DNA from 4 places in the Enterobacter cloacae complex sp. HYC003_NIDB genome. Region 1 is predicted to be linked to each of the others. Evidence: predicted binding sites of a transcription regulator. Region 1 holds the regulator's gene; each other region holds the start of a gene.
The links. Region 1 encodes CRP, which controls carbon source genes, mostly activating them, when cyclic AMP is high. Its sites were predicted from a motif close to ATGTGANNNNNNTCACAT; they were not measured.
Positions count from the first base shown of each region.

Region 2: O1722_RS12155 (PhzF family phenazine biosynthesis protein) is a predicted target of CRP. The motif match lies at 1,380-1,397, and genes of this name have one in related genera.
Region 3: O1722_RS07715 (CidA/LrgA family protein) is a predicted target of CRP. The motif match lies at 1,312-1,329, and genes of this name have one in related genera.
Region 4: O1722_RS06985 (YfcZ/YiiS family protein) is a predicted target of CRP. The motif match lies at 1,261-1,278, and genes of this name have one in related genera.

Region 1 is NZ_CP114220.1:403,600-408,545, forward strand. Features, by position in the region: gene argD (bifunctional acetylornithine/succinyldiaminopimelate transaminase) at 1-184, shown strand, start outside; gene O1722_RS01810 (YccS/YhfK family putative transporter) at 181-2,268, opposite strand; gene crp (cAMP-activated global transcriptional regulator CRP) at 2,326-2,958, opposite strand; gene O1722_RS01820 (OsmC family protein) at 3,269-3,673, shown strand; gene O1722_RS01825 (phosphoribulokinase) at 3,760-4,629, opposite strand; gene O1722_RS01830 (YheU family protein) at 4,660-4,878, opposite strand; gene O1722_RS01835 (hydrolase) at 4,878-4,946, opposite strand, start outside.
Region 2 is NZ_CP114220.1:2,549,831-2,554,776, forward strand. Features, by position in the region: gene O1722_RS12150 (PhzF family phenazine biosynthesis protein) at 1-485, opposite strand, end outside; gene O1722_RS12155 (PhzF family phenazine biosynthesis protein) at 508-1,296, opposite strand; gene O1722_RS12160 (sugar transporter) at 1,473-2,669, shown strand; gene O1722_RS12165 (MarC family NAAT transporter) at 2,900-3,565, opposite strand; gene marR (multiple antibiotic resistance transcriptional regulator MarR) at 3,821-4,255, shown strand; gene marA (MDR efflux pump AcrAB transcriptional activator MarA) at 4,276-4,656, shown strand; gene marB (multiple antibiotic resistance protein MarB) at 4,689-4,904, shown strand; gene eamA (O-acetylserine/cysteine exporter) at 4,943-4,946, opposite strand, start outside.
Region 3 is NZ_CP114220.1:1,632,346-1,637,291, forward strand. Features, by position in the region: gene cdd (cytidine deaminase) at 1-47, opposite strand, end outside; gene O1722_RS07710 (CidB/LrgB family autolysis modulator) at 176-871, opposite strand; gene O1722_RS07715 (CidA/LrgA family protein) at 868-1,263, opposite strand; gene dusC (tRNA dihydrouridine(16) synthase DusC) at 1,432-2,367, shown strand; gene yohP (small membrane protein YohP) at 2,412-2,495, opposite strand; gene mdtQ (multidrug resistance outer membrane protein MdtQ) at 2,699-4,117, shown strand; gene O1722_RS07735 (SDR family oxidoreductase) at 4,168-4,932, shown strand.
Region 4 is NZ_CP114220.1:1,468,065-1,473,010, forward strand. Features, by position in the region: gene fadL (long-chain fatty acid transporter FadL) at 1-1,011, opposite strand, end outside; gene O1722_RS06985 (YfcZ/YiiS family protein) at 1,384-1,668, shown strand; gene fadI (acetyl-CoA C-acyltransferase FadI) at 1,897-3,207, shown strand; gene fadJ (fatty acid oxidation complex subunit alpha FadJ) at 3,207-4,946, shown strand, end outside.

The DNA of each region.
Region 1 (4,946 bases):
GAAGCCGCAGTACAAAGGCCGCGCGCGCGATTTCCTGCACGCCGCCGCGCACGAAGGCGTCATGGTGCTCAACGCCGGGCCGGACGTGATGCGCTTTGCGCCATCGCTGGTGGTGGAAGACAAAGACATCGAAGACGGATTAACCCGTTTTGCCGCGGCGGTCGCGAAGATCGTCAGCGGCTAATACGCGGTTCGTTTTAACCGGCGCGTTAACCAAATCCCGTGATGCGGGCGCTGACGCCATGCCACCGACGAAATGGTGTGCATGGTGTTCAGGTGCCCGAGAACGCGCTGTAAATGCTGCTCAAGGGTGCTCATCGGCCCGTGGGTCAGCGTCTCCGGCGCTTCCAGAATGTTCGAATCCCCTGACTCGCCCGGCGCGTCATACTCCAGACGCTGCTGACAGCGCTGCAACGCAATTTCACACGACTGCAAATAGCGCTGCGCCAGATCCGTCGTCAGCATCGTGTGCTCCCGCGCCAGCGTCGTCATGGCATTGATGTGCTCGACGATAAACTGGCTGTGCGTGACCCACAGCTTCATGTCAGCCAGATAGTGCGCGTTAAAGCCCGGCTCCTGCATGGCCTGGTTAAGGGAGTTGAACAGGGCGTTATGCGCCTGGTTGACCTTCATGCGCTCGTAGGCCAGCGGAGAGGGCTGCGGGTCATCGCTCAGAATAAGACGAATGGCCTGCTGGTCAGCTTCGAGCGCGTCGTGGGCGTTCTGCCTGAGCAGCCCGCTTTGCCACTGCGGCCACAGCCAGACCATGCCGCCAAAGGCGATCAGGCAGCCAATTAGCGTATCGACCAGCCGGGCAATAATAAACTGTTCCCCGTTAAGCGTGAGCAGTTGCAGGGTATACACCGCCGTCACCGTAAAGCCCACCATCGCCCAGCCGTAGTTTTTGCGGATGATCAGGTAGCTCACCAGCGTGATTGCCAGCATACCGGCCAGGGTATAGCCTTCCGGCACGTGGAAGTGCAGCGTCACGCCCGCGATAATCAGCCCCGCCATCGTACCGCCCGCCCGATGCAGAATGCGCACCCGCGTGGCGCCATAGCCGTTCTGGGTGACAAACAGCACGGTCATTAAGATCCAGTAGGGTTTCGGCAGGTGCAGGGCCATTCCCATCAGGCTGGCGATGCTCAGCATCACACTGATCCGCGCGGCATTGCGCAGGGCGGAAGATTTCAGTGATAGATAGCTTTTGAGCGCGGGCAGCAGCGGCAGCCGTTTTTGCTTATCGGCCATCAGGTCCCGGGCATAAAGCGGGCGCTGGGTGCGTAACACCCGGGCGATGCGGCTGAAATGCCAGGCAGCAAATTGCCCGACCGGGTTATCCGCGTGCTGACGCGCAATCTTTTCCAGCGCGCCGAGCTGTTTGTCCATGTTAAAGCGCGTCGGGTAGCGGTGATAGAGGATATCGTCAGCCAGCACCCGCAGGCGGGCCGCGACGGTCTGCGCGTTCCAGCGGATCACCGCTTCCGCATGGCTGCGCTCCACCAGCTTTTGCACCTCTTCCGGATTATGAAGGCTGACGGAGATATGCTCCTGCAAATCCAGCCCGACCTGGAAGGTTCGCAGCAGCCGCTTGTATTCATGATTTTTGTTGGCGGCAAGCATGTGCAACTGCTGATAGCACTGGCTGATCAGATCCACCACTTTTTGCTGGCGCGCCAGCAGCGGCGGCAGGGATTTTTCCGGGTCGGTATGTTGAGTGAGCAGGGTGTATTTTGCTTCGCAGTATTCAGCAAGCTGCACGTAGAGCAGGCTCAGGGATTCGCGCAGCGGCTGTTCCCGCCACAGCCAGAACCAGAACCAGTTAAACAGCCCGTACCACAGCGTGCCGAGGGCGTAGATCAGCAATGGCTCCCACACCGGCATATTGCCCGCAAGGCTTAAGGTGAAGATGGCGGCAATCAGCGACGCGGGAAGCAGCCGGGCGTGCAGCGAGCTGATTTCGGCGGTGACGCCGAGCGTCATCGCCAGCACGGTCAGGATCAACGGCAGAGGAATGTCGCGGGCCAGTAAGAGTTGTACGGCAAGGCTACAGCCGGCAAACAGGCTGCCGCCAATAATCAGACGTTTAAAAAAGCGTTTATGCGGTGTATCCAGACCGGCAATGTTGCAGCAGGCGGGCACGAGGGAAAACAGCAGGCCTTGCTGAAGATGTCCGAGGATCAGGCCCACGGCCACGGGAAGACACAACACCAGCGTTTGTCGTAGTGCGTAGTTAACTTCCGGGTGATAGATCAGCCTGCGCCACATGAGGAGTAGAGACAAAAACGGCGTGCCACCCTGCGGCGGCACGCCGTTTGACCGAAATTAACGGGTTCCGTAGACCACGATAGTTTTACCGTGGGCAGAGATCAGGTTCTGGTCTTCCAGCATCTTCAGGATACGGCCCACTGTTTCACGGGAGCAGCCGACGATCTGACCGATTTCCTGACGGGTAATTTTAATTTGCATACCGTCAGGGTGGGTCATGGCGTCTGGCTGTTTCGCCAGGTTCAACAGCGTCTGCGCGATACGACCGGTCACGTCCAGGAAGGCGAGGTTACCCACCTTCTCAGAGGTCACTTGCAGACGGCGTGCCATCTGGGAAGAAAGACGCATCAGGATGTCAGGGTTGACCTGAATCAGCTGACGGAATTTCTTGTAAGAAATTTCAGCCACTTCACATGCTGTTTTTGCACGAACCCAGGCGCTACGTTCCTGGCCTTCTTCAAACAGGCCCAGTTCACCGATAAAATCGCCCTGGTTCAGATAAGAAAGGATCATCTCTTTCCCTTCTTCATCTTTGATCAGCACGGCCACCGAGCCTTTAACGATGTAATACAACGTTTCCGCTTTTTCACCCTGGTGAATCAGCGTGCTCTTTGATGGGTACTTATGAATGTGGCAATGAGACAAGAACCATTCGAGAGTCGGGTCTGTTTGCGGTTTGCCAAGCACCATGCGCTGTTATCCTCTGTTATAAGCTGTCACCAGAGTCATAAGATGCATCCGGACTCTGGGGTTGCAATCGAATTCTTACCCATACCTGGGAAGTCGGCTGTCGTAACGTTTCGCAGCCAGTAAAGTTTGATGTCCTCTGCATACATGTGTAACGTCAATGTATTACTGTAGCATCCAGAGTGTTTTAGCATAGCTTTCGCCGCGTGTCTCCTGGTGTCTCGCTTCAGCATGACGCAGGTCGCCTTCCGTTGCGAGAAATGTAACGTACACGTAATCTGTCATAAAAAATGCAACGTTGGAGTGAGTGAATATGCAAGCGCGTGTGAAATGGGTTGAAGGGTTAACGTTCCTGGGCGAGTCTGCTTCCGGGCACCAGGTTTTGATGGATGGCAACTCCGGCGATAAAGCGCCAAGCCCGATGGAAATGGTGCTGATGGCGGCGGGCGGATGCAGCGCGATCGACGTGGTGTCGATCCTGCAAAAAGGCCGTCATGACGTGACCGATTGTGAAGTGAAGCTGACGTCAGAACGTCGCGAAGAGGCGCCACGCCTGTTTACGCATATTAATCTGCACTTTATCGTCACCGGCAAAGAACTGAAGGATGCGGCGGTCTCGCGTGCGGTTGACCTGTCTGCGGAGAAATACTGCTCTGTGGCGCTAATGCTGGAGAAAGCGGTAAAAATCACCCATTCTTATGAAGTGATCGCGGCTTAATTTTTTGGCGGGTGGCGCTTCGCTGACCCGCCCTACAAAAGCACGCCCGTAGGCCCGGTAAGCGCAGCGCCACCGGGCAAAACAATTCACGCGATCTGCTTTCCTTCCATCAGCCGCTGCACCAGCGGTGTCATGATCAGCTCCATTGCCAGCCCCATTTTTCCGCCCGGTACCACTAACGTATTCATGTGCGAAATAAACGAACCCTGTAGCATCGCCAGCAGCCAGGGGTAATCAATGCCTTCCAGGTTGCGGAAGTGGATCACCACAAAGCTCTCGTCCAGGGAAGGGATGCTTTTTGCAGCGAACGGGTTGGAGGTGTCCACGGTGGGGACGCGCTGGAAGTTAATGTGGGTTCGGGAGAACTGCGGCGTCAGGAAGTTGATGTAATCTTCCATGGAGCGCACCACCGAGTCCATGACCGCCTCTCGCGAATGGCCGCGCTCGCTCATGTCACGCGTCAGCTTCTGGATCCACTCAAGGTTAACAATCGGCACCACCCCCACCAGCAAATCCACGTGGCGCGCCACATCGTGCTGAGGCGTCACCACGCCGCCGTGCAATCCTTCGTAAAACAGCACGTCAGTCGGTTCCGGCAGCGGCTGCCAGGGCGTGAACGTGCCGGGGACCTGGTTCCAGGGCACGGCTTCATCGTAGGTGTGGAGATACTTGCGGGACTGCCCGGTACCGCTTTGCCCGTATTCACGGAAGGTTTGCTCCAGCAGGCCGAAGTCATTCGCCTCCGGGCCGAAGTAGCTGATGTGTTTACCCAGATCGCGCGCCTTGCGGATGGCCATATCCATCTCCGGGCGCGTGTAGCGGTGAAAGCTGTCGCCTTCTACCTCTGCCGCCCGTAAGTTAAGCTGGGCGAAGATCTTGCGGAAGGCGAGGCTGGTGGTAGTGGTTCCCGCCCCACTCGAACCCGTAATGGCAATAACCGGATGTCTGGCAGACATAGCAACTCCCTGACTGGAAAAGTGTAAAGATCAGCCGTGAAACGCGTTGTGTGGCATGATATTGACCGTCTCATGCAGTTCGGACCATACCAGCACCACGTCGCCGCTTTTAAGCTGGCGCTTAACATCGTTGACCTTTTGTTCAAGCGAACGTTCATGTTCACCATAATCGGTGCCTTCGCGCAAGACAAAGCTTTCAATCAGATTATCGAGCGTGTCGGGAGAGAGATCCTGCCAGGGAATAATCATTATTTACCGTCCAGATAAGCCGTTAACCAGTCGGGAATACGCGTCTCAAGCCACATTTTTGGCCGACG
Region 2 (4,946 bases), 2.1 Mb from region 1:
GCTTCCACCTGCCGCTGGCTGTCGAGCACCACCATGTAGTCACGCCCCACACGCACCTCGTCTGCTGCGTTAATGCCCAGCGCGCTGAACAGCACTGCGGGTGGAGTATCGACAACCTCGGTTGACCACGCCGGGAAATTAAGCGTCAGCCAGTCGCCGCTGCGTTGTACCGTCAGATCGCCGACAAAGCGCGTGGTGAAGGTGATTTCCGTATGCGGATAATCCAGGTATTCGAAAATAACGTGAGAAGCCGCAAGGGTTGCGTGGCCGCAGAGGTTAATTTCATCCTGCGTGGTAAACCAGCGCAGTTCAAACCCGTTATCCGTTCGGACAAAGAACGCCGTCTCTGACTGATTATGCTGCTTCGCCATCTTCAGCAGCGTCTCATCCGGCAGCCACGCTTCCAGCGGACACACCGCCGCCGCATTGCCGCCGAACGCCCTGTCGCTGAAGGCATCTACCAGATAAAAATCAATTTCCTGCATCGTTGGTTCCTCTTAGATTTGTTCAGCGCAGAAATACTGTGCCCTTCAGATACAGTGCCGCCTGCCCGCCCATCCGCACGCGGTCGCCCTTGAGTTCGCAGCGTACGTCGCCACCACGGGCAGAAACCTGGCGGGCAAACATCTGTGTTTTGCCAAGCCGTTCACTCCAGTACGGGATCAGCATGGTGTGCGCGGAGCCGGTGACAGGATCTTCCGGCACGGCCACGCCTGGCGAGAAGAAACGGCTGACAAAGTCGTATTCCCCCTCGTCCCGGGCAGTGACGGCTACTTTATGCTCGCCCGGCGTCATGGCTGAGAAATCCGGATTAAGGGCTTCAACCTGCTCGCGGCTTTCCAGTACCAGCACCCAGGCGCGGCCTTTGCGCGCCTCGACGTAGTGGCTGATACCGAGTGCGGTGAGCATCTCCGGTGGCGGCGTCTGTGCCTGCGTCGGGCAGGCCGGGAAGTCCAGCGTCATCCAGTCACCTTCACGACTGACGGTCAGGCGACCAGAGGCGGTGTCAAAATGAAGGCGTGAGTCCGGATAATCCAGTTCGTGAAAAAGTACATACGCCGCGGCAAGCGTCGCGTGACCACAGAGATTAACCTCGGTGAGCGTGGTGAACCAGCGCAACTCGATCCCCCCTTTGGTACACACAAAAAACGCGGTTTCTGACTGGTTATGCTGTTGTGCCATCCGCAGTAACGTCTCATCCGGTAGCCATGCGTCGAGCGGGCACACCACCGCCGGGTTGCCGCCAAAGGAGGACGCGCTGAACGCATCTACCAGATAAAAATCAATCTCCTGCATCGTGTTACCGCCTGTTTTTGTTGTGTTGTTCTTTATCTTCGATGAAAACAACCCCGTTCGCTACCGCTGCATGAAGGTATATTTTGTGATTCACATCACATAACGGTTGAGTTTTCACCGTTTAAGGCTTTAAGATCGTCTCCTCATCTTTCAGGCAACGAATCCCAGATATCCCTATGACAACACACACGGTTTCCCGCAGAGTCGCGTGGCTACGCGTGGTCACGCTCGCCATCGCCGCGTTTATTTTCAACACCACGGAATTTGTTCCGGTTGGGCTGTTGTCCGACATCGCCGCCAGCTTCGATATGGAAACGGCACAGGTTGGCATTATGCTGACCATCTATGCATGGGTGGTGGCGCTGATGTCGCTGCCGTTTATGCTGCTGACCAGCCAGATGGAACGTCGTAAGCTGCTGATTGGGCTGTTTGTGGTGTTCATTGCCAGCCATGTGCTGTCATTTATGGCATGGAACTTTACCGTGCTGGTCATCAGCCGCGTCGGCATCGCGTTTGCCCATGCCGTTTTCTGGTCGATCACCGCGTCCCTCGCCATTCGTCTGGCTCCGGCGGGAAAACGCGCCCAGGCGCTGAGCCTGATTGCCACCGGAACGGCGCTGGCGATGGTGTTAGGCCTGCCGATCGGGCGCATTGTGGGACAATACTTCGGCTGGCGCACCACCTTCTTTGCCATCGGCATGGGGGCGCTGATCACCCTGGTGTGTCTGATCAAACTGCTGCCAAAACTGCCCAGCGAACACTCCGGCTCGCTGAAAAGTCTGCCGCTGCTGATGCGTCGACCGGCGCTGATGAGCATCTATCTGCTGACCGTGATTGTGGTGACCGCCCATTACACGGCCTACAGCTATATTGAGCCGTTTGTTCAGGTTGTGGCGGGCTTTAGCGCTAACTTTGCCACCGTTCTGCTGCTGATCCTGGGCGGCGCGGGGATTATCGGCAGCATCCTGTTTGGGAAGCTGGGCAATAAGCACGCGTCTGCGCTGGTAAGCAGTGCGATTGGTCTGCTGCTGGCATGCCTGCTGTTACTGATGCCTGCGGCAGGCAGCGAGAGTCATCTGGCGATCCTCAGTCTGTTCTGGGGCGTGGCAATCATGATTATTGGTCTGGGAATGCAGGTCAAAGTGCTGGCCCTGGCCCCGGACGCCACGGACGTAGCGATGTCGCTCTTCTCCGGGATTTTTAATCTGGGGATTGGAGCCGGTGCGCTGGTGGGAAATCAGATCAGCCTGCATGTATCGATGTCGGCCATTGGTTATCTCGGGGCGATTCCGGCGCTGATCGCGCTGATCTGGTCGGTGCTTATCTTCCGTAAATGGCCGGTCGCGATGGAAGAACAGTCCAGCCACGGTTGACGTTTGTTATGCCGGGTGGCGGCTTCGCCTTACCCGGCCTACGAAGCATTAATATCCGTGTTCATCATCACCGCCAAGATAACGGAATCTTTCATCTGTCATTTTGGTCTGACAATCATAGATACCGATTCTCGTTGCCAGAGGAGTGGTTGCAGAAGACGCATCGCTTATTTTGCCGCATTTTTTAGCGAGTAGGCCGGGTAAGGCGAAGCCGCCACCCGGCAACGTTCTCAATGATACGTCTTAACAATCTCCAGCACGCCGTTAATAATAAACTGCACGCCCATACAGACCAGCAGAAAACCCATCAGTCGGGAGATAGCTTCAATCCCCCCCTTACCCACCCAGCGCATAATCGCCCCGGAGCTGCGCAATGACCCCCAGACGATAATAGCGATAAGCGCAAAAATGATCGGCGGCGCAACGGTGATAACCCAGTGCGGGAATGTCGTCCCATCACGCACCGTTGAGGCGGAACTGATGATCATCGCAATCGTCCCCGGCCCCGCCGTGCTCGGCATGGCTAACGGCACAAACGCGATGTTGGCGCTCGGTTCGCTTTCAAGCTCCTCCGATTTGCTTTTGGCTTCCGGGGATTCGTGCGCTTTGTGCGCCGGGAACAGCATCCGGAAACCAATAAAGGCCACAATCAGCCCGCCAGCAATACGCAGACCGGGAATCGAAATACCAAAGGTATTCATCACCAGTTGCCCGGCGTAATAAGCCACCATCATTATGGCAAAGACATAGACAGAGGCCATCATCGACTGCTGATTGCGCTCTGCGCTGTTCATGTTCCCCGCCAGCCCCAGAAAAAGCGCCACCGTCGTTAACGGGTTCGCCAGCGGCAGCAACACCACCAGTCCAAGCCCCACTGCTTTAATCAAATCCAACATAACGCACCGCAGTCCTTATCCTTATTCAACATCGCAATTATAGGGGCAAATCCTCGTCCGGAGCCATCCGACAGCGTAACCATAATTGTCTCGCGTAATTCATAACCCCAGATTATTTGTATGATTTAAAAGCGTACAGAATAAGTTCCTGAAGCGTTTTAGCATTTCGTGGCATCGGCCGATTCATTCAGTTGACTTATACTTGCCTGAGCAATAATATCTGCCGTGACTAAACTACTTGCCAGGGCAACCATTGTGAAAAGCACCAGTGACCTCTTTAACGACATAATCCCACTGGGTCGTCTTATTCATATGGTTAACCAGAAAAAAGATCGCCTGCTCAATGACTATCTGTCACCGCTGGATATCACCGCAACACAGTTCAAAGTGCTGTGTTCCATTCGCTGCGAAGTGTGTATCACGCCGGTTGAGCTGAAAAAGGTGCTCTCTGTCGATCTGGGTGCGTTAACCCGCATGCTGGATCGTCTCGTCTGTAAAGGATGGATAGAACGAAGCCCTAACCCGAATGACAAACGTGGCGTACTGGTGAAACTGACCAGCGATGGCGCGGCCATGTGTGAGCAATGTCATCAATTAGTAGGACAAACACTGCACCAGGAACTGACAAAAAACTTATCGGCAGATGAAGTGGCAACGCTTGAGCTCTTACTCAAGAAAATCCTGCCGTAAACAGAAAAAGAGGTATGACGATGTCCAGACGCAATACTGACGCTATCACCATTCATAGCATTTTGGACTGGATCGAAGATAACCTGGAATCTCCACTCTCTCTTGAGAAAGTGTCTGAGCGTTCAGGTTACTCAAAATGGCACCTGCAACGGATGTTTAAAAAAGAGACCGGCCATTCATTAGGACAATATATTCGCAGCCGCAAGCTGACGGAGATTGCCCAAAAACTGAAAGAAAGCAATGAGCCGATCCTCTATCTGGCGGAACGCTACGGATTTGAATCGCAACAGACCCTGACGCGTACGTTCAAGAACTACTTTGACGTGCCGCCTCATAAGTACCGTATTACCAGTATGCCGGGTGAATCCCGTTATCTGTATCCGCTAAAACATTGCAGTTAATCATCGCCTGTTAAGACGTAACCGAGGAAATCATGAAATTTATCGCCTCCGCCGCCCTCACCTTGCTGGTGCTGGTTTCCGGCCAGAGCTTCGCGGAGCAAACCCCCAATGCGGGGCAGCAAAATAATCGTGACACCATGATTATGCCGTCCACGCAAAACCAGTCGCCCTGGGACTTCAATCACATGGGCGCTGGCAGCGACAAATCCGACGAATTAGGCGTGCCGTATTACAACCACGACCTGTAATTCGTTTTTGCCCCGCTAATGCGGGGCTTTTTTCTGCCTTAA
Region 3 (4,946 bases), 1.2 Mb from region 1:
AAATTCTCTGCAAGCTGAGAGAAAGCAGCTTGAAAACGTGGATGCATGACGTTGCCTCATCAAGGTTAATGGATCGGTAGTGTACGGAGCCGTACGGCCTTTATATGTGATCCAAATCTCATTATGTGTGCAACTTATGAAATGAAAATGAAATTTGCGCGACGCATCGCAAATTTTAGCCCATGACTGCCAGAATAATCGGGAAGATAAACGGCGCGACCAGGGAAGTGATAATCCCGCAGATCACCAGCGCCAGCGAGCTGAATGCCCCTTCCTGATAATCCAGTTCCGCGCAGCGTGCGGTGCCCAGCGCGTGCGAGGCGGTACCCATCGCCAGACCGCGTGCCGCTTTGGTCCGAATTTTCATGATATTCAGCAGCGTATGACCAAACACCGCGCCCAGGATACCGACGAAAATCACGCACACGGCGCTGATGGCCGGAATGCCCCCGATGCTGCCGCCCACGGCCATGGCAATCGGCGTGGTGACGGATTTAGGCAGGATAGAGGCGGCGATCTGCGGCGACGCGCCCATCAATAAGGCCACCGAGGTACCGGTGATCATCGCAACAAGGCTACCCACAAAGCAGATGGTAATGATGGATTTCCAGCGCGCGCGGATCTGATGCAGTTGCTCATATAAAGGAAACGCCAGCGCCACCACGGCAGGCTGCAACAAATCGTTGAGGATCTTGCTCCCGGCGAAGTAACGCTCATAAGGAATGCCGGTGAGCAGCAGAAAAGGAATAATCACCACCATGGCGACCAGCAGCGGGTTGAGCAACGGCATTTTGAAACGCACCGCAAGCTTACGCGCAGCAAAGAACACCACCAGGGTTAACGGCAGGGACCACCAGATATTCGCCATCATTTTTTTGTTCTCTCCCCGACGACCTTGCGTTCGCCATGCACAATGTGTGAACTCCAGCTGACGACCAGGAATACCACCAGCGTACTGATGGCGCAGGAGACCACAATCGGGCCGAACTGCGCTTTAAGCACATCGTAATACTGCATCACCCCAACGCCGATAGGCACAAAAAGCAGGGCCATATAGCGAATGAGAACGAAGCACCCCGGATTAACCCATTTCGCGGGCAGCACCTGTAATGCCAGTAGCACAAACAGGATCAGCATGCCGATAATGCTGCCGGGTATCGTAATCGGCAGCAGCGAAGCGATAAAAATGCCGGCGTACAGGCAGGCATAAATGAGGACGAAGGCGCGAAGGTATTGCCAGATAGTATTCAGTGATTTGCTCATGGTGAAAGTCCTTGCTGAGACGTATTCATCATACAATTAAACCTGAAAATGTGCCACGGATCACATCATGAATTTTGGGCATACCAGACATTCCGCAATGGAACGCCGGGCTTTCAACATACATAGAGAGCAGCTACTATAGCGCGTCTTTTTTCACAGGTACTCAGAATGCGTGTTTTACTGGCCCCGATGGAAGGTGTGCTCGACTCTCTCGTGCGCGAGCTGCTTACCGAGGTGAACGATTACGATCTCTGCGTGACGGAGTTTCTGCGCGTGGTCGATATGTTGCTGCCAGAAAAATCATTTTATCGTCTCTGCCCGGAACTGCATCGTCAGAGCCGTACCCCGTCCGGTACGCTGGTGCGTGTCCAGCTGCTCGGCCAGTATCCTGAGTGGCTGGCTGAAAACGCCGCCCGCGCGGTAGCGCTTGGTTCGTACGGCGTCGATCTTAACTGCGGCTGTCCGTCAAAGCTGGTCAACGGCAGCGGCGGGGGGGCGACGCTACTTAAAGATCCGGAGCTGATTTATCGCGGCGCAAAGGCCATGCGTGAGGCGGTGCCATCGCACCTGCCGGTGACGGTCAAAGTGCGTCTGGGATGGGACAGCGACGACAAGCAGTTTGAAATTGCTGACGCGGTGCAGCAGGCGGGCGCCACCGAGCTGGTGGTGCACGGGCGAACCAAAGAGGATGGTTATAAAGCCGAGCGCATTAACTGGCAGGCGATTGGCGAGATCCGCAAACGGCTTACGATCCCGGTGATTGCCAACGGCGAAATCTGGGATTATGAGAGCGCGCAGGCCTGCCTCAAAGAGACCGGCTGTAATGCCGTGATGATTGGCCGCGGTGCGCTGAACGTGCCGAACCTCAGCCGGGTGGTGAAATATAATGAGCCGCGGATGCCGTGGGCGGATGTGGTGAAACTACTGCAAAAATACACGCGGCTGGAAAAGCAGGGCGATACCGGCTTGTATCACGTCGCGCGCATTAAGCAGTGGCTGAGTTATTTGCGTAAAGAGTACGACGACGCGCTGGGATTATTTCAGGAGATCCGTACCCTACAGACGTCTGCGGATATTGCCCGGGTGATCCAGTCAAAATCCTGAGCGAAGTGTGAAGTGTTTGCCCGGCGCGGAGCCGGGCAACAGAATCAGAAAATCATCTTAAATACGCCGGTTACCACCAGCAGCCCTATCAGAAATATAATCAAAATAACCCACAATAATATTTTCATTCGCCTCTCCTGCGTATGTCTGTCGAAGTAAGTGTAGCAGCCAATTCATAATTAGCATGAATACATGAAATTAAATCATTGTCTTGGAGAATAAATTTCCGGATATGAAAATGTATAACAATATGCGGATTGCCACGCGTTACTAAAAAACGGAACGTCAGTAAGCGTAAGTTGCGCCTTTATTTTTTTGAGTTCATGGCGTAATGAAACGTTCTCTTACTTTATCTCTGAGTGCTCCTCTTGTTTTTATGCTGGCCGCCTGCGCGCCGGAACATGCCACGGTGTCTCCAGTAAAAACGCAAGCCGCCGCCGCAGCTGTAAATACCCAACTGCGTCATGCCGACTGGCCAAAAAGCGAATGGTGGAAAGACTTTAACGACCCCCAGCTCAACGCGCTGATCGACAAAGCGCTGGAGGATGCGCCGGATATGCAAATTGCCCGTCAGCGTATCACCCTGGCGGAAGCACAGGCGAAAGCCGCTGTCGCTGCTGAGGGTCCACAGCTGGATTTTTCCGCAGATGTTGAACGGCAAAAAATGTCGGCAGAGGGGCTGATGGGGCCATTTGCGCTGACCGACCCGGCGGCGGGGACAACCGGCCCCTGGTACACCAACGGCACCTTTGGTCTGACGGCGGGTTGGGATCTGGATTTATGGGGTAAAAACCGCGCCCAAATTGAGGCCCGCATCGGTCAGGTGAATGCGCAAAAAGCGGAGCTGGAGCAGACCCGCCAGCTGCTCGCCAGCAGCGTCGCGCGGCTGTACTGGGACTGGCAGACCGAGGCCGCGGTGGGTGACGTACTCGCGCAAATCAAACGGGAGCAGGAAAATATCATCGGTGCCGATCGTGAGCTTTATCAGCACGGCATTACCTCCTCGGTGGAAGGCGTTGAAACGGATATTAATGCCAGCAAAACCGATGAACAGCTCGCTGACGTGCACGGCAAAATGAAGGTCATTGAGGCGCGTCTGAATGCGTTGACCCATACCCCTTCAGTCACGCTCGCCCGGCATGCCTTACCTGACGCAGAGGCGTCGTTGCCATCAACGCTCGGTTATGAACTGCTGGCTCGGCGCCCGGATTTGCAGGAGGCGCACTGGTATATCGAAGCATCCATGAGCGAAGTGGATGCCGCCAGAGCCGCGTTCTACCCTGACATCAATTTGATGGCATTCTTGCAGCAGGATGCATTGCACCTGAGTGACCTGTTCCGCTCATCTGCGCAGCAAATGGGCGTAACCGCCGGGCTGACGCTGCCAATTTTTGACAGCGGTCGGTTGAATGCGAACCTGGATATCGCCCAGGCGCAAAACAACCTCTCCGTGGCGAACTACAACAAGGCCGTGGTAGATGCCGTAAACCAGGTTGCCCGGACGGCCAGCGAAGTGGAAACGCTGACCGCCAAAAATCAGCACCAGCAGCAGATCGAAAAAGATGCGGCGCGCGTCGTTGCGCTGGCACAGGCGCGTTTCAGCGCCGGGATCATTGCCGGCTCCCGGGTGAGTGAAGCAAAAATTCCGGCGCTCAAAGAGCGTATTACCGGGTTGATGCTGAAAGGTCAGTACGTGGATGCCACGCTCCAGCTCACCTCCGCGCTGGGTGGCGGATATCATCACGGCTAACATTGCGCATTATCTATACTTACCTCTTTGCAGATTATCAGGAGGTGAGTATGACGCGAGTCGCAATTGTTACCGCATCGGATTCAGGAATTGGCAAAACGACGGCCCTGATGCTGGCCGAACGCGGGTTTGATGTCGGAGTAACCTGGCATTCAGATGAGAAAGGGGCGCTGGCAACCTGCCGTGAAATTGAAGCGCGCGGGCAGCGTGCCGAGGCCATTCATCTCGACTTAAGCAATTTGCCGGAAGGCGCAAAGGCCATTGAAACCCTGATTACGCGTTTCGGGCGGCTGGATGTGCTGGTTAACAATGCCGGGGCGATGAATAAAGCGCCATTTCTGGACCTGTCGTTTGACGACTGGCGGCACATATTCACCGTTGACGTGGACGGCGCGTTTCTCTGCTCGCAAATCGCGGCGCGTCAGATGGTGAAGCAGGGGGAAGGGGGGCGGATCGTGAATATCACCTCGGTGCATGAACATACGCCATTGCCGGACGCCAGCGCCTATACGGCGGCCAAACATGCGCTGGGCGGGTTAACAAAGTCGATGGCGCTGGAGTTGGTTAAACATAAGATTCTGGTGAACGCCGTTGCGCCCGGAGCGATCGCCACGCCGATGAATGATATGGACGACAGCGAAGTGAAAGAAGGCGCAATGCCGGAAATCCCGCTGGCACGGCCAGGGCATACCAAAGAAATTGCCAGCCTGGTGGCGTGGCTGTGTGACAGCGACGCCAGCTACACCACCGGGCAGTCGTTTATCGTCGACGGCGGTTTTATGCTGGCGAATCCGCAGTTTAAGCCGGAGGGATAGGTTCCCCTCACCCT
Region 4 (4,946 bases), 1.1 Mb from region 1:
CGTACCAAGCGCGATACGGTATGCATCGTGGAAGCTTTCGTCTTTATAGAACAGCGTCTGGCCGTTGCTGCCGGTGGCTTTAAGCTCCTCGAACTGGCTCCAGCTGGTATACGCGAGGCTGTAGTGAATTGCCCACTGCGGCGCAACGCGGTTATAACCTGACACTTCCCACATTTCTGGCAGATGCAGCGACAGTGAACCCGGTACGGTTTGATTCGAGGTACCCCATGGAATGGTGGTGCCCGCGCCTGGGACCATACCGTTGACTGGGCTCAGGATGCCGCTTTTGTAATCGCCATCGAAATCAATTTTCACTTCTGAGCGATAGGTCAGACCCCAGCGGTTGTTTTTATCCAGTTCATACAGGATACCGGCGTTCCAGCCGTAACCCCATTCATCACCTTTCAGGCTGGCAATTTTATTGCTGTTTTTCGGCAGTGCAGCAGTTTGCTCCCCGGAGTAACGCTCGATTTTTGCATCGGCGTAGACAGCATCAAAGCCCAGACCAAAGCTCCAGTTATCGTTCAGACGATATGCGCCGCTCAGGTTGAGGTTCAGGGTCGTCAGGTCGGTTTTACCGCCGTATTCCCCGGCCGGATAGTTGTTATTGAACTCCGTTGCCAGGCCATAGTTAGAGGTGACAGAGGCACCCCAACCAAACTGTTCATTGATTGGCGCAACAAAGTGCAGGTTAGGCACCCACGCGGTCGGCGCAATGTTATCCGCCTTCAGATCTGCGCCGGTGAACTGAGATTTGCCAGAAATGTTGACATCAGGATCGATGTAAACCGCACCGGCAGAGAAGGTAGGGCGATCAAACATCATGATCAGTGCCGGGTTACGACTCGCGTTGCCTGCGTCATCGGCAATCGCACCTTCCCCGGAATACGCACGGCCAAGGCCAGAGGAAGAAAATTCGTTTAACTGGAAGCCCGCTGACCAGGCGGACGTTGAGACGATTGCCACTGCAACTGCTAAAGCAGTTTGTTTGAACAGGGTTTTCTGGCTCATGACCATAACCTCATTGAGTTATTTTTATTCAATAATTGTTACATACCGTAACAGGAGCGCGAAGTGTAGGGTCTGAGGTATGACTTACAAATCAGACCAGTGGCGAGAGTATAGGTCTGACCAGCTGGGATGTTGCAAGTTTGTTTATTAATATTTTCAGATATGTTTCTTGAAACGAGATCTGGTTGGCAAAATTGTGACCAGTGCGATTCCTCTGAAAAGGGGAATTTTGTTTTAGATCATTTTTTAGTGTGATATTGCTCACTTATCCGATTTTGCGCCATTAACGGCTGGAGGGGGCTCGTCCGGGGGCGTAAAATAGACGCATCGTGTTTATCTCGCGCCCTGCGCGAATACAGAGGAAATTGAGCTATGAGTAAATGCAGTGCTGATGAAACCCCGGTTTGCTGCTGTATGGATGTTGGCACCATTATGGACAACACCGATTGCACCGCCTCTTACAGCCGCGTATTCCCTAACCGCGCTGAAGCGGAAGAGACGCTGGCCGCGCTGAGCCAGCGCGCGCGTGAAGTCGAATCCGATCCGTGTGAAATCAAATCCACCTTCACGGAAGTGGAAGGCGGCGTGCGGCTGGATATCGACTTTGTGTTCGCCTGCGAAGCAGAAACGCTGATCTTCCAGCTGGGCCTGCGTTAATACTTTTTGCACGGGCCTATGATCGTGTAGGCCGGGTAAGGCAACGCCGCAACCCGGCAACAAATCTCACAAATGCCTCTGCCATGCAGGGGCATTTTCTTTTTCTTCTCTGTGCCTTAGCTCGCAATTTTTCGCTTCCCCGATTGGCTCAATGTAAAAAAATAGTTAAGACTATTATCAGGTCAGACCACTTAATGTGTGCGCAAAATTTTTTTACAGGGGAGTGTTATGAGTCAGGCATTACCGCTTATCACCCGACACGGTGACCGCATTGCCATTGTCAGCGGGTTACGTACGCCGTTTGCGCGTCAGGCAACCGCGTTTCACGGTATACCGGCTGTCGATCTGGGAAAAATGGTGGTGGGGGAGATGCTGGCTCGCAGCGAGATCCCGCCAGAGGTTATTGAGCAACTGGTTTTCGGCCAGGTGGTGCAAATGCCGGAAGCGCCCAATATCGCACGTGAAATCGTGCTGGGCACCGGCATGAATGTTCACACCGACGCATACAGCGTCAGCCGCGCCTGCGCCACCAGTTTCCAGGCGGTGGCGAACGTGGCGGAAAGCCTGATGGCGGGGACCATTCGCGCGGGGATCGCCGGCGGCGCGGATTCCTCATCCGTGCTGCCCATCGGTGTGAGCAAACAGCTGGCCCGCATCCTCGTGGATGCCAACAAAGCCCGGACCACCGGTGCGAAGCTCAAACTCTTCTCGCGTTTACGTCTGCGCGACCTCATGCCCGTGCCACCTGCCGTTGCTGAATACTCCACCGGCCTGCGTATGGGCGACACTGCCGAGCAGATGGCAAAAACCTACGGTATTACCCGCGAACAGCAGGATGCACTGGCGCATCGCTCGCATCAGCTCGCTGCGAAGGCCTGGTCGGAAGGCAAACTTGCCGACGAGGTGATGACGGCTTACATCCCGCCTTTCCGCGAACCGCTGGTGGAAGATAACAATATCCGTGGCACCTCGACGCTGGAGGATTACGCAAAACTGCGCCCGGCGTTTGATCGTAAACATGGCACCGTTACGGCGGCCAACAGTACGCCACTGACGGACGGTGCCGCCGCCGTGATCCTGATGACGGAATCCCGGGCGAAAGAGCTTGGCATCCCACCGCTGGGCTATTTGCGTAGCTACGCCTTTACCGCCATTGATGTCTGGCAGGACATGCTGCTCGGTCCGGCCTGGTCCACGCCGCTGGCGCTGGAGCGTGCGGGGTTGACGCTGGCTGACTTAACCCTGATCGATATGCACGAAGCCTTTGCCGCACAAACCCTGGCAAACATTCAGCTGCTGGCAAGCGAGCGCTTCGCGCGCGATGTACTGGGCCGCGCCCACGCGACCGGCGAAGTGGATCAGAGTAAGTTTAACGTGCTTGGCGGATCCATCGCCTACGGCCATCCATTTGCGGCGACCGGCGCGAGAATGATAACTCAGACTTTGCACGAGCTGCGTCGCCGCGGCGGCGGTTTTGGTCTCGTTACCGCCTGTGCGGCGGGCGGCCTGGGTGCAGCAATGGTTCTGGAGGCTGAATAATGGAAACGACATCTGCATTTAATCTGGCTGTTCGCCTTGATAACGTGGCTGTTATCACCATTGATGTACCCGACGAAAAGATGAACACCCTGAAGGCCGAGTTCGGCGTTCAGGTGCGTGCGATGCTCAGACAGATCCGCGAAAACAAAGCGATACGTGGCCTGGTATTTATCTCGGCAAAGCCGGATAACTTTATTGCCGGGGCCGATATCAACATGATTGCCCGGGCGAAAAGCGCTCAGGAAGCAGAAGACCTGGCCCGTCAGGGGCAGCAGGTAATGGCGGAGATCCATGCGCTGTCGATACCCGTTGTCGCTGCGATCCACGGGGCCTGCCTGGGCGGTGGGCTTGAGCTGGCGCTGGCCTGTCACAGCCGAATTTGTACCGACGATGCGAAAACCGTACTCGGACTGCCGGAGGTACAGCTTGGATTGCTGCCCGGTTCAGGTGGCACGCAGCGCCTGCCGCGTCTGGTGGGCGTCAGTACGGCGCTGGAGATGATTTTAACCGGTAAACAGCTGCGCGCCCGTCAGGCGTTAAAGGCGGGTCTGGTTGATGAGGTCGTTCCGCACGCCATCTTGCTTGAGGCCGCCGTTGAGCGGGCGCTGAAAGGTCGTCAGGCGAAACGCCCTCTGCCGGTGCGCGAGCGTATCCTCGCCGGGCCGCTGGGGCGCACGCTGCTGTTCAATATGGTGGGTAAAAAAACCGAGCAAAAAACCAAAGGGAACTATCCGGCAGCGACGCGCATTCTGAAGGTGATTGAAACCGGTTTATCGCAGGGCAGCAGCAGCGGTTATGCTGCGGAAGCGAAAGCCTTTGGTGAGCTGGCGATGACGCCGCAATCGCAGGCGCTGCGCGGCATTTTCTTTGCCAGCACGGAGGTTAAAAAAGATCCGGGCAGTGAAGCTGAACCGGCTCCGCTGCGCGCCGTTGGCGTTCTGGGTGGTGGGCTGATGGGCGGCGGCATCGCATTTGTCACCGCCAGCAAAGGCAAATTGCCCGTACGTATCAAAGATATCAACCCTAAGGGTATCAACCACGCGTTGCAGTACAGCTGGCAGAACCTTGATCGCAAAGTGAAGCGCCGCCATATCAAGGCCAGTGAGCGTGATAAAACCCTCTCGATGATCACTGGCGCCACCGACTACAGTGGGTTTGCACACCGCGATCTGGTGATTGAAGCCGTGTTCGAAGATCTCGCCCTTAAGCAGCAGATGGTGGCGGACGTTGAACAGCATTGCGCGCCGCACACTATTTTCGCGTCAAACACCTCGTCTTTGCCGATCGGCGACATCGCGGCGAAAGCCGTGCGCCCGGAGCAGGTGATAGGGCTGCACTATTTCAGCCCTGTAGAAAAAATGCCGCTGGTGGAGGTTATCCCGCATGCCACAACCAGCCCGCAAACTATTGCCACCGTGGTGAAACTGGCGAAAAAACAGGGCAAAACCCCGATTGTGGTCGCGGACAAAGCCGGCTTCTACGTCAACCGCATTCTGGCGCCGTACATTAACGAAGCGATGCGGTTGCTGACGGAAGGGGAGAAAATTGAGCACGTCGATGACGCTCTGGTGAAGTTTGGTTTCCCCGTCGGCCCAATCCAACTTTTGGATGAGGTAGGAATTGATACGGGGACTAAAATTATCCCTGTGCTGGAAGCGGCTTATGGCGATCGTTTTGCGCCGCCTGCAAACTTTGTTTCCGCAATTTTGAAGGACGATCGCAAAGGCAGAAAAAATGAA